2 linked regions of the Rubinisphaera margarita genome follow. The protein of the gene in region 1 interacts with the protein of each later gene in a pairwise test. Links are inferred from orthologs where the notes say so. Each region holds a gene or a part of one and is shown on either strand. Other genes may lie near its edges.

Region 1 (4,859 bases):
CGCTTTGTGCCGCCCGCTGAACTGAACCGACTGCGAATAATTGTGCGAGGTGTCGAGATCGTCGAACCACTGAAATAGTCCTGATATAACCGCCTGAAAATCGGGGCTGTCCCGCTTCAGTTGAGCAGGAAGCCAGTTCCGGGCATTGTGCAGCAGTTCGGGCACATCATCGCCTGGAAAGCGACTCGATCGGGGCTCCAGCACCGGCAGTTCCGGATCGCTCATCTCCCAGCAGATCGAAGCACACGGAAACGGCAGCGTCTTCCGCCAGGGCATCGCGGTGAGAGCCGCGTGGACCGATCTGGTTTCTTTGAGCTTCTCCAGAATCAAATCGTGCGGGGCGATGACCATGCCGACCCGCGCGAGCGGCAACCACAGCGATGCAATCTGCCCGCCCAGCTGACGGTACGCGAAGTCCGCAAACGAATTCGCATGATGCGGCCACCAGATCGCCGCCCGCTCGTTGGCGTGATCATCGAGCTTCGACAGGTTCGCCAGCGTTTCCCGATCGGGCAGCTCCTCACACAGGGCGATCAGAACCGAATCGCAGTCGGAAATCGCCTCGATGAGCCCCTCGGCATCTCGCAGAGACCTCACCGTACGGACCTGGAGGGGTTTGTATTCAGAGAGATCGGGAAGATCGTCGGACAACGTCAGAATGGTGCAGGACATGGCATCGTTCGCTTTGCAGAAGGCGACTCACAAGAAGGCGGACTCAGCATGAAACCGCAGAGAAGCCGTTTTCGCAGACCTTAACACTATTGTCCGATTTCCGTCGACCATGTCGATACGGAAAACCACAACGAATCCGTTCTGGAAGAAGTCGCTGCTCTCAAAGAGAGCCGCCCGGTGCCGCGATGACGTTGAGGGCAGCCCCGGTTGGTTCAATCGGGAAGAATCAACGGCCTGTGGAGCAGGTCACCCGCATTTCCCCCTCACCCTAACCCTCTCCCCCACGGGGGCGAGGGAACTCAGTACGCCGTGGCCTCGAACGAGTCTTCCGGGCGACGCTTTCGTGGAGAATCGAGCCGGATTCCCGAACCGTATACAAGCCGCGGTTGTCGCCTTAAACTAGCGACTGTTACCGTCCGCTCCGCATGTGTGCCACTGGCTCTGCCCGTGTGATGACACCGTCTGGAGCGATGCAGAACGTCACGGGCGGAGCCCGTGCCACCCGACGACTCGTCACCTTCCTACAGCCGAATTCAGACTCATGCCCCGTTACGACCACAGCTCGATCGAACCGAAATGGCAGGCCTTCTGGGCCCAGAATCGCACTTTCGAAACGCCGGACCAGCCGAAAGAGGGCTCCGCCGGGAAGCTGTACGTCCTCGACATGTTCCCGTATCCCTCCGGCGACGGTCTCCACGTCGGCCATCCGGAAGGCTATACCGCGACCGATATCATCTGCCGCTACGCCCGGCATCAGGGCAAGCACGTCCTGCACCCGATGGGCTGGGACGCCTTCGGCCTTCCCGCGGAACAGCACGCGATCAAAACCGGAACGCATCCCCGCGACACGACTTACAAGAACATCGACAACTTCCGTCGTCAGCTGCAGATGCTCGGCTTCAGTTACGACTGGACCCGCGAGATCTCCACCACCGACGAGGAATACGTCCGCTGGACGCAGTGGATCTTCCTTCAGCTCTTCAACTCCTGGTTCGATCCGACCTTTGAATGGACCGGCCCCGATGGCGTGAAGCGGACCGGCAAGGCCCGGCCGATTGCCGATCTTCCGATTCCCGACGACGTCAAATCGCAGGGCGAAACCGCCGTTCGCAGTTATCAGGACGAACGCCGCCTCGCCTATCAGAGCGAAGCACCCGTTAACTGGTGCCCGGCTCTCGGCACCGTGCTTGCCAATGAAGAAGTCACTTCAGAAGGCAAGAGCGAACGGGGCAACCACCCGGTCGAACGCCGTAAGCTCCGTCAGTGGATGTTGCGGATCACCGCCTTCGCCGAGCGGCTTCTCAATGAACTCGAACCGCTCGACTGGCCGGAATCGGTGAAGTCGCTCCAGCGGAACTGGATTGGCAAGAGCATCGGAGCCGAAGTCGATTTCTTCGTCCTCGAACCGGGCAAGAAAGCCGATTCCTCCGATCAATATCTCAGCCAGCGAGCCTCGTCCGGCTTCCCGGCCAAACCGGGCGACGATGTCCTCCGCGTTTACACCACACGGCCCGATACGCTCTTCGGGGCCACCTACATGGTCGTTGCGCCGGAGCATCCGATTGTCGATCGCATCGTCACGGCTGAGCAGAAAGAGGCCGTCGAAGAGTACCGTCGGAAGTCGGCCAGCAAGACCGATCTTGACCGGACCGATCTGGCCAAGGAAAAGTCGGGTGTCTTCACCGGAGCCTATGCTCTCAATCCGGTCAACGGAGCCGAGACGCCGATCTGGGTCGCCGATTACGTCCTCATGAGTTACGGCACCGGAGCAATCATGGCCGTGCCGGCTCACGATGAACGCGACCTTGAATTCGCACAGACATTCGACCTGCCCGTCATTCCTGTCGTGCAGCCGCCCGATGAGAAGACCAATCCGATCGGCTTCACCGATCCCGGCACCGCCATCAACTCGGGTGACTACGACGGCACGCCGACCGCTGACTTCAAGAAGAAGATTACCGCCGATCTCGCGGAACGCGGCCTCGGACGCGAAGCGGTCAACTATCGTCTTCGCGACTGGCTCTTCTCCCGTCAGCGGTACTGGGGCGAGCCGTTCCCGATCTGGCATGAACTCGATGACCAGGGCAACCCGACCGGCATGATTCGCGGCGTCGACGAAAGCGAACTCCCCGTTACACTTCCCGACATGGACGATTTCGCCCCCAAGGGAACGCCCGATCCGCCCCTCTCGGCTGCTCCCGAAAGCTGGCTCTACAAAACCGCCGCGGACGGCACCCGTCTCCGCCGTGAAACCAACAGCATGCCGCAATGGGCCGGCAGCTGCTGGTATTACTTGCGGTTCTGCGATCCGAAGAACACCGACGCCTTCATCGATCCCGAGAAGGAAAAGTACTGGCTCCCGGTCGACTGCTACATCGGCGGAGCCGAGCACGCCGTGCTGCATCTCCTCTACTCGCGATTCTGGCACAAGGCGCTGTTCGACCTCGGACATCTCAGTAAGCCCGAACCGTTCCAGAAGCTCGTCAACCAGGGGATGATCCTTGGCGAAGCGGAGCTTACCGCGTATCGCATTGCCGATGAATCGGCCTACAGCGATCAGCGCGATGAGAAGTTCGCCACCGATCTGCAACGCCCGTGGGTTTCGGCTCGCAATGTCGAAGAGAAGGACGGCCAGTACGTCGAAAAGGAAACCGGAGCCGTCCTCGAAGCGGTGATGATCGAGAATGATCAGGTTGCCAAGAAGGGGAACGACTTCGTTCTCAAAGACGACGCCAGCATCGTTGTCGATTCGCGGGCGCACAAGATGTCAAAGTCTCGCGGCAACGTCATCAACCCGGACGACATCGTAAAGCACTACGGAGCCGACGCCCTCCGGCTCTACGAGATGTTCATGGGTCCGCTCGAACAGACGAAGCCCTGGAGCATGTCGGGCGTGGAAGGAGTCTACCGCTTCCTCGGCCGCGTGTGGCGCATGATCGTCGACGACGCCGCCGAGTCGGTCGTGCTCAACCCGGCCATCAAGGACGTCGAGCCGACCGAAGCTCAGGACCGCGTGCTCCACAAGACGATCAAAGCGGTGACCGAAGACATCGAGAAGCTGTCGTTCAACACGGCGATCAGCCGCATGATGGAATTCACGAACGAATTCAGCGGCCAGAACCCCCGCCCCAAATCGGCCATGAGCCAGTTCCTCCTGCTCCTCAGCCCGTTCGCCCCGCACCTCGCCGAAGAACTCTGGCAGGTCCTCGGCCACAGCGATTCCCTCGCCTACGCCGCCTGGCCCAAGTTCGACGAAGCCAAACTCGTCGAATCCGAAATCGAAATCCCGGTCCAGGTGAACGGCAAACTCCGAGCCAAAATCAAAGTCCCGGCCGACTCAGATGCAAAGGCAATGGAAGAGGCCGCAAAAGCCGATGAATCGGTCGCGGCTCAACTCGAAGGCAAGCAGATCGTGAAAACAGTCTGCATCCCGGGACGACTGGTGAACTTCGTGGTGAAGGGGTAGTGGGCGGCATCCGTCGGGTGCCACTGGCGTCTCGCCAGTGCGAACCATCACTCCAAGTCCCAATGAGCATCGGCGGCCTCTTAAAGCATGCCCACGCAAGCGTGGGCATGGCACCCGGCCCGTCGGTGTTGGTAAACCGCAGACGCGAAGCCTTAGAAAACACGACTTGCCTACCGTGGGATGGGACGCGTTCAATACCGAAGTCCGTCAATGGGAAACCGCTTGTTGCTGCGCAACCCGGAGGTAAACCTCCGGGCCATCCCGCCGAAGGCAGTGTGAGCTTTTTAGCTTAGAACTGTTGGCCGCAATCGCTCAAACAATGCTTCAAATGTCTCGTGGTCTGGCGTGGCGAAGGGGCAGAGTCGCATTGCCTTTTGCAGAACCTCAAATACATCTTCGGCCAGTTCATCGTCACCACCACGATGTGAACAACCAGCCAACACTTGAAAGAAGCCGTCGTTGTTTTCGACTTCTTCAAAGAACTCTGGGGGTTGGTCGTCAGTGATTCCAACGAGTATTGCTTCATGAATTGGGTGTTCCAATTCAACGCTTTCAAACGCATCCATCAATGGTTGCAGCTTTGTGCGAACACGTCGCATTGCCTTCGAGAATGCTCTGTTGCGAGCTAACACACTAAATCTAAGTTGCATAGTAAAAGCCTTGTCAATGGTTCACCGGATTGAAGGGTGGCCGCTGACCAAACACCCGAATGTAAGTGTCG
Region 2 (4,341 bases), on another replicon or contig:
GTGTATCGCACCGACGACCTCGTCTACAGCTGGGGTCCCGACAGTAGCGGCACGGTCTATATGCTGGTCTTTCGCGACAATCGGTTAATCAACTACGAGAACTTCGGCGAACCGGGCCTTCCGACTGAAACCGCCGACCTGAGCAACGATATCTGATCTTCACACCTCCTCAATTCTCCGACTGCTTCAAGACCGAGGACATCACATGCGTTCCGCCGCCATCTGCCTGCTCGCACTGACACCATGCCTGGCCTCCGCCTGGTCGGCGGCTCGAGCTGTCGATTCGCGGTTCATTCCGGAAGCGGCCGTGGCTCCGCTGGCCATGCACATTCATATGGTGCATTTGCGCGAAGTCGATCTGCGGGAAGGGAAAGCCGTGGCCGAGTTCGGCTTCCACAACGCGGGCGAGCAATCGCTGACCATCACCGCCGTGAAGCCGAGTTGCGGCTGCGTCACGATTCGGATGCACGAGAACCGCGAGTTCAAACCTGATGAACATGGCAAATTCTACGTCGAAGTCGATACCGCCGGCGAGCAGGCCGGACTGCAGGAGTACACGGTCGATGTCGCTTACCGCACCGCCGGAAGTACAGCCGAGGAGCACAAACACGTCACCTTCCGCGTCGATGTGCCGGAGAAGAAAGTGACCGTGAAGCCTCGGGCACTGATCTTCTATCAGCTGAGCGCTCAGAAGACGACACAGACTGTGACAATCACCGATTTCCGATCTCTGGGAACACTGGAAGTGCTCGATGTCCGCTGTGAACTCGGTCAGCTGTCGATTGAGAACCGCCGCGTCGAACAGGACGTCCACGGCAACCCGCAGGTGAAGTTTGATGTCGCCATCACCGGCATCGCCCCGGCTGGCCGTCAGACGGATGTCATTATCGTCACCACCAACGACCCCGAGTTCCCGGAAATCAAGGTCCCTCTGCTCGTCAACGGCCCGATGGAGAAGTAACCGTTCTGGCTGCGGGGGAATACGCTTCTGCAGAAAACGGAGGGGCGCTGTCGGCTTACCCCGCCATTCGATCCCAGATTCAACGGCTGACAGTCATCGATAGCTGAAGCCCCGGCGGGTAGAAGAAGGCCGGTCCGGGCAATCGTTCTGCTTCGCGGCCGACCAGCCGTTTGCCGCCCTCCGCTTCCATGGTCTTCGTCGTCGGGAAACGACATACTTCGCAGAGCCGGCTTGCGAGGATGGTCTCCCTCTTCTGCATGCCTGGCGACCGCCCGACCAGACCATCTGTTTCCGACTGACGAGCTTTAGAGATGTCTCAAACGACCAAGGACCGTGTCCAGCATCTGCGTGAGGAGCTGAATCGACACAACCGGCTGTACTACGTCGAAGCCGCCCCGGAGATTACCGATCGTGAGTTCGATCGGATGATGCAGGAGCTGATCGAGCTCGAAACCGCTCATCCTGAACTGCAGTCGCCTGAGAGTCCCTCTCAGAAAGTCGGCGGGGCTCCCATCAGCGGCTTCACACAGGTCCAGCATCGCGTGCCGATGCTTTCGATCGACAACGTGTTCGAGCCGGAAGGGATTGTCGAGTTCGACCAGCGAGTTCGGCAGCTGCTAGGGCGGGACACTGTTGACTACACACTCGAATACAAAATCGACGGCGTGGCTCTCGCGGTCATCTATAAGAACGGCCACCTCACTCAGGCGGTCACGCGGGGCGATGGCCGAACCGGGGATGATGTTACACACAACGCCCGCACTATTCGCGGCATCCCGTTAACTCTGGATGGCAAGAAATTCCCCGAGCGGCTCGAAGTGCGTGGGGAAGCCTACATCGCCAACAGCGACTTCGCGGTACTGCGAGCCGAACAGGAACAGAGCGGCTCCACCGTTCACGCCAATCCCCGCAACAGCACGGCCGGCGCTCTGAAATTGCTCGATCCGGTGCAGTGTCTGCGTCGCAAGGTTCGTTTCGTCACGCACGGCATGGGAGAGATCATCGGCGTTCGTTACGAGACGCATATGGACTACCTGAAAGCCGTTCGCGGCTTCGGCCTGCCGACCACGCCGGGCATTCGCGTCTGTCGTGGTCTCGAAGAGGTTCAGCAGCAGGTTGAAGTCATGATGGACTCGCTGCACGAGCTCGATCTCGAAATTGACGGACTCGTGATCAAGGTCAACTACCTCGCCAGCCGCGACGAAATGGGTGTGACGAGCAAGAGCCCCCGCTGGGTCGTGGCCTACAAATGGGAACGGTACGAATCGTCCACTCAAGTAGAATCAATCGACGTGCAGGTCGGAAAAACGGGCACGCTGACACCGGTCGCGAATCTCACGCCGGTCGAAATCGCCGGGACGACCGTTTCGCGTTCCAGCCTGCACAACCGCGATGAAGTCGAGCGGCTCGGCATCGCCGTGGGCGACTGGGTCATCGTCGAGAAAGCCGGGAAGATCATTCCGCACGTGCTCCGGGTCGAACTGGAAAAGCGGACCGGTGATGAAACCCCCTTTGTCTTTCCGGAAGAATGCCCGGAATGCCAGACGCCAGTGGTGCAGGATGAAGGGGGCGTGTATGTTCGCTGTCCAAATCCAGACTGCCCTGCCCGTCTGCGGGAAACGCTGCGGTTCTTCGCGTCCCGGCAGGCGATGGATATCGATGGCCTCGGCATCAAGCTGATTGAACAGCTCATCGGAGCCGGCCTTGTGAGCAGCCTCGTTGATCTCTACGACCTGAGCGGCAAACGGGACGAACTGCTCAGTCTGGAACGTCTCGGCGAGAAATCGGTCGACAAGTTGCTCGAAGGTATTGAGACCTCGAAAGCACAACCGGTCTGGCGACTGCTTACCGGCTTGAACATCCGCCATGTCGGCACGAGCAACGCCCAGGTCCTCGTCGACCACTTTCATTCGATGGAGAAGATTCGCGAGGCTTCGCTGGAAGAACTGGCGAATGTCGAAGAGATCGGCCCGGTCATCGCGACTTCCGTCCACGAGTTCTTCCACTCCGATTACGGCCTCGCGCTCATCGAGAATCTGGCTCAACGCGGGTTGAAGATGGCCGAAGCGGAAACGTCTTCAGACTCCGGCAGCCAGCAGCTCGAAGGCAAGACGATCGTCGTGACAGGAAGCCTGCAAAGATACACCCGCGACGAGATCAAAGAGCTGATTCGCGAGCATGGCGGCAAGGCTTCCGGAAGCGTTTCGAGCCGAACCGATTACGTCGTCGCGGGCGAGAACGCCGGCAGCAAACTCGACAAAGCGCAACAGCTGAACATTCCGGTGCTCAGTGAAGACGAGTTCCACGAAATGCTGTTTGGGTGAGTTTCGGGAATTTGCGTCAACTCGGTATTGACGGTCGTAAAAACCGCATCACCATCGTTAGATGGAGGAGATGCAGAAAATGCGGAACAGGACACAGCACCCTCCCATTTTCTTCATCCACCCTTGAATAACTCAGTTCGCCATGTTAATACAGTGAACAAACTACAAGAGTCGCTCAGATCACGCGCCGAGTCCCTCGTGTATCTGAGACAACAAATCTGGGACACATTTGATTTCAGTGCAGGGAGAATCAAACATGCGTACTTTTCTGAGCGTCATGGCTGTTGCCATGCTGGTCGTTTCGGTGGCCGATACCGCCGAAGCTCGTCGTCGTGGTCGTAGCCGCTGCTACAGCAGCTACAACAGCTGCAGCAACAACTGCTACAGCAGCAACCGTTGTTACACCAGCAACAACTGCTACAGCAGCAATCGTTGCTACTCCAACAACTGCTACTCCAGCAACCGTTGCTACACCAACTCCTGCGGCAACAGCTGCTACAGCAACAGCTGCTACAAGAGCTCCTGCTGTGGTAACAGCTGCGGAACCAGCTCCTGCTGCAGCACCAAGAGCTACTGCTCTGACTGCGGGCAGAGCTCCTGCGCCTGCGAAACCAAGGGCTGCGATGCCTGCGGAACCGACGCCTGCACCTGTGACAAGGGTGGCAAAGACAAGGGTCACTACGGCGAAGACGCCCACAAGGGTGGCAAAGACGTGAAGAAGGACGACAACAAGAAGGCCAAGAAAGTCGTCGCCGGCGATGACAAGGCCGACAACGACAACAAGAAAAAGAAGAACAACAAGAAGGACGACAAGAAGTAAGACTCTGGATTTCACTCCAGAGCTGACTTCTGTCCGACGGGACGAGCGACACCACGCGGTCTTCCCGTGACAGTTCATGAGAAAGCGGAATGCCCTTCGGGTGTTCCGCTTTTTCTTTTTGTCCCGCTCACTTCTCCGTCTCTTTGTTCCCAAAGATTCCGGTTATAATCGGGGCTGAATCTCGCTGTCCGCCAATTCTTTGAGTCCCCTCTGGCCTTCGGAGTCGTCCGATGAAC

The links. The genes of interacting proteins can lie anywhere in the genome.
Region 2: the proteins of leuS (region 1) and ligA interact in binary tests that used the Escherichia coli proteins (3 or more experiments, as listed by UniProt). The link is inferred for Rubinisphaera margarita from one-to-one orthologs.

Annotation. Positions count from the first base shown.
Region 1 is NZ_JAKFGB010000015.1:121,817-126,675, reverse strand. The notes cover bases 823-4,338. They hold leuS (leucine--tRNA ligase), read left to right. Parts: upstream 823-1,213; coding sequence 1,214-4,138; downstream 4,139-4,338. Outside these bases: L1A08_RS16800 (hypothetical protein), read right to left, coding at 1-672; L1A08_RS16790 (hypothetical protein), read right to left, coding at 4,423-4,704.
Region 2 is NZ_JAKFGB010000009.1:908,623-912,963, reverse strand. What follows is about bases 781-3,778. They hold ligA (NAD-dependent DNA ligase LigA), read left to right. Parts: upstream 781-1,272; coding sequence 1,273-3,285; downstream 3,286-3,778. Other genes in these bases: L1A08_RS06875 (hypothetical protein), read left to right, coding at 3,542-3,778; L1A08_RS06885 (DUF1573 domain-containing protein), read left to right, coding at 781-961. Also shown: L1A08_RS06890 (hypothetical protein), read left to right, coding at 1-156; more of L1A08_RS06885, read left to right, coding at 206-780; more of L1A08_RS06875, read left to right, coding at 3,779-4,105; L1A08_RS06870 (alpha/beta fold hydrolase), read left to right, coding at 4,336-4,341. UniProt on the Escherichia coli protein: DNA ligase that catalyzes the formation of phosphodiester linkages between 5'-phosphoryl and 3'-hydroxyl groups in double-stranded DNA using NAD as a coenzyme and as the energy source for the reaction.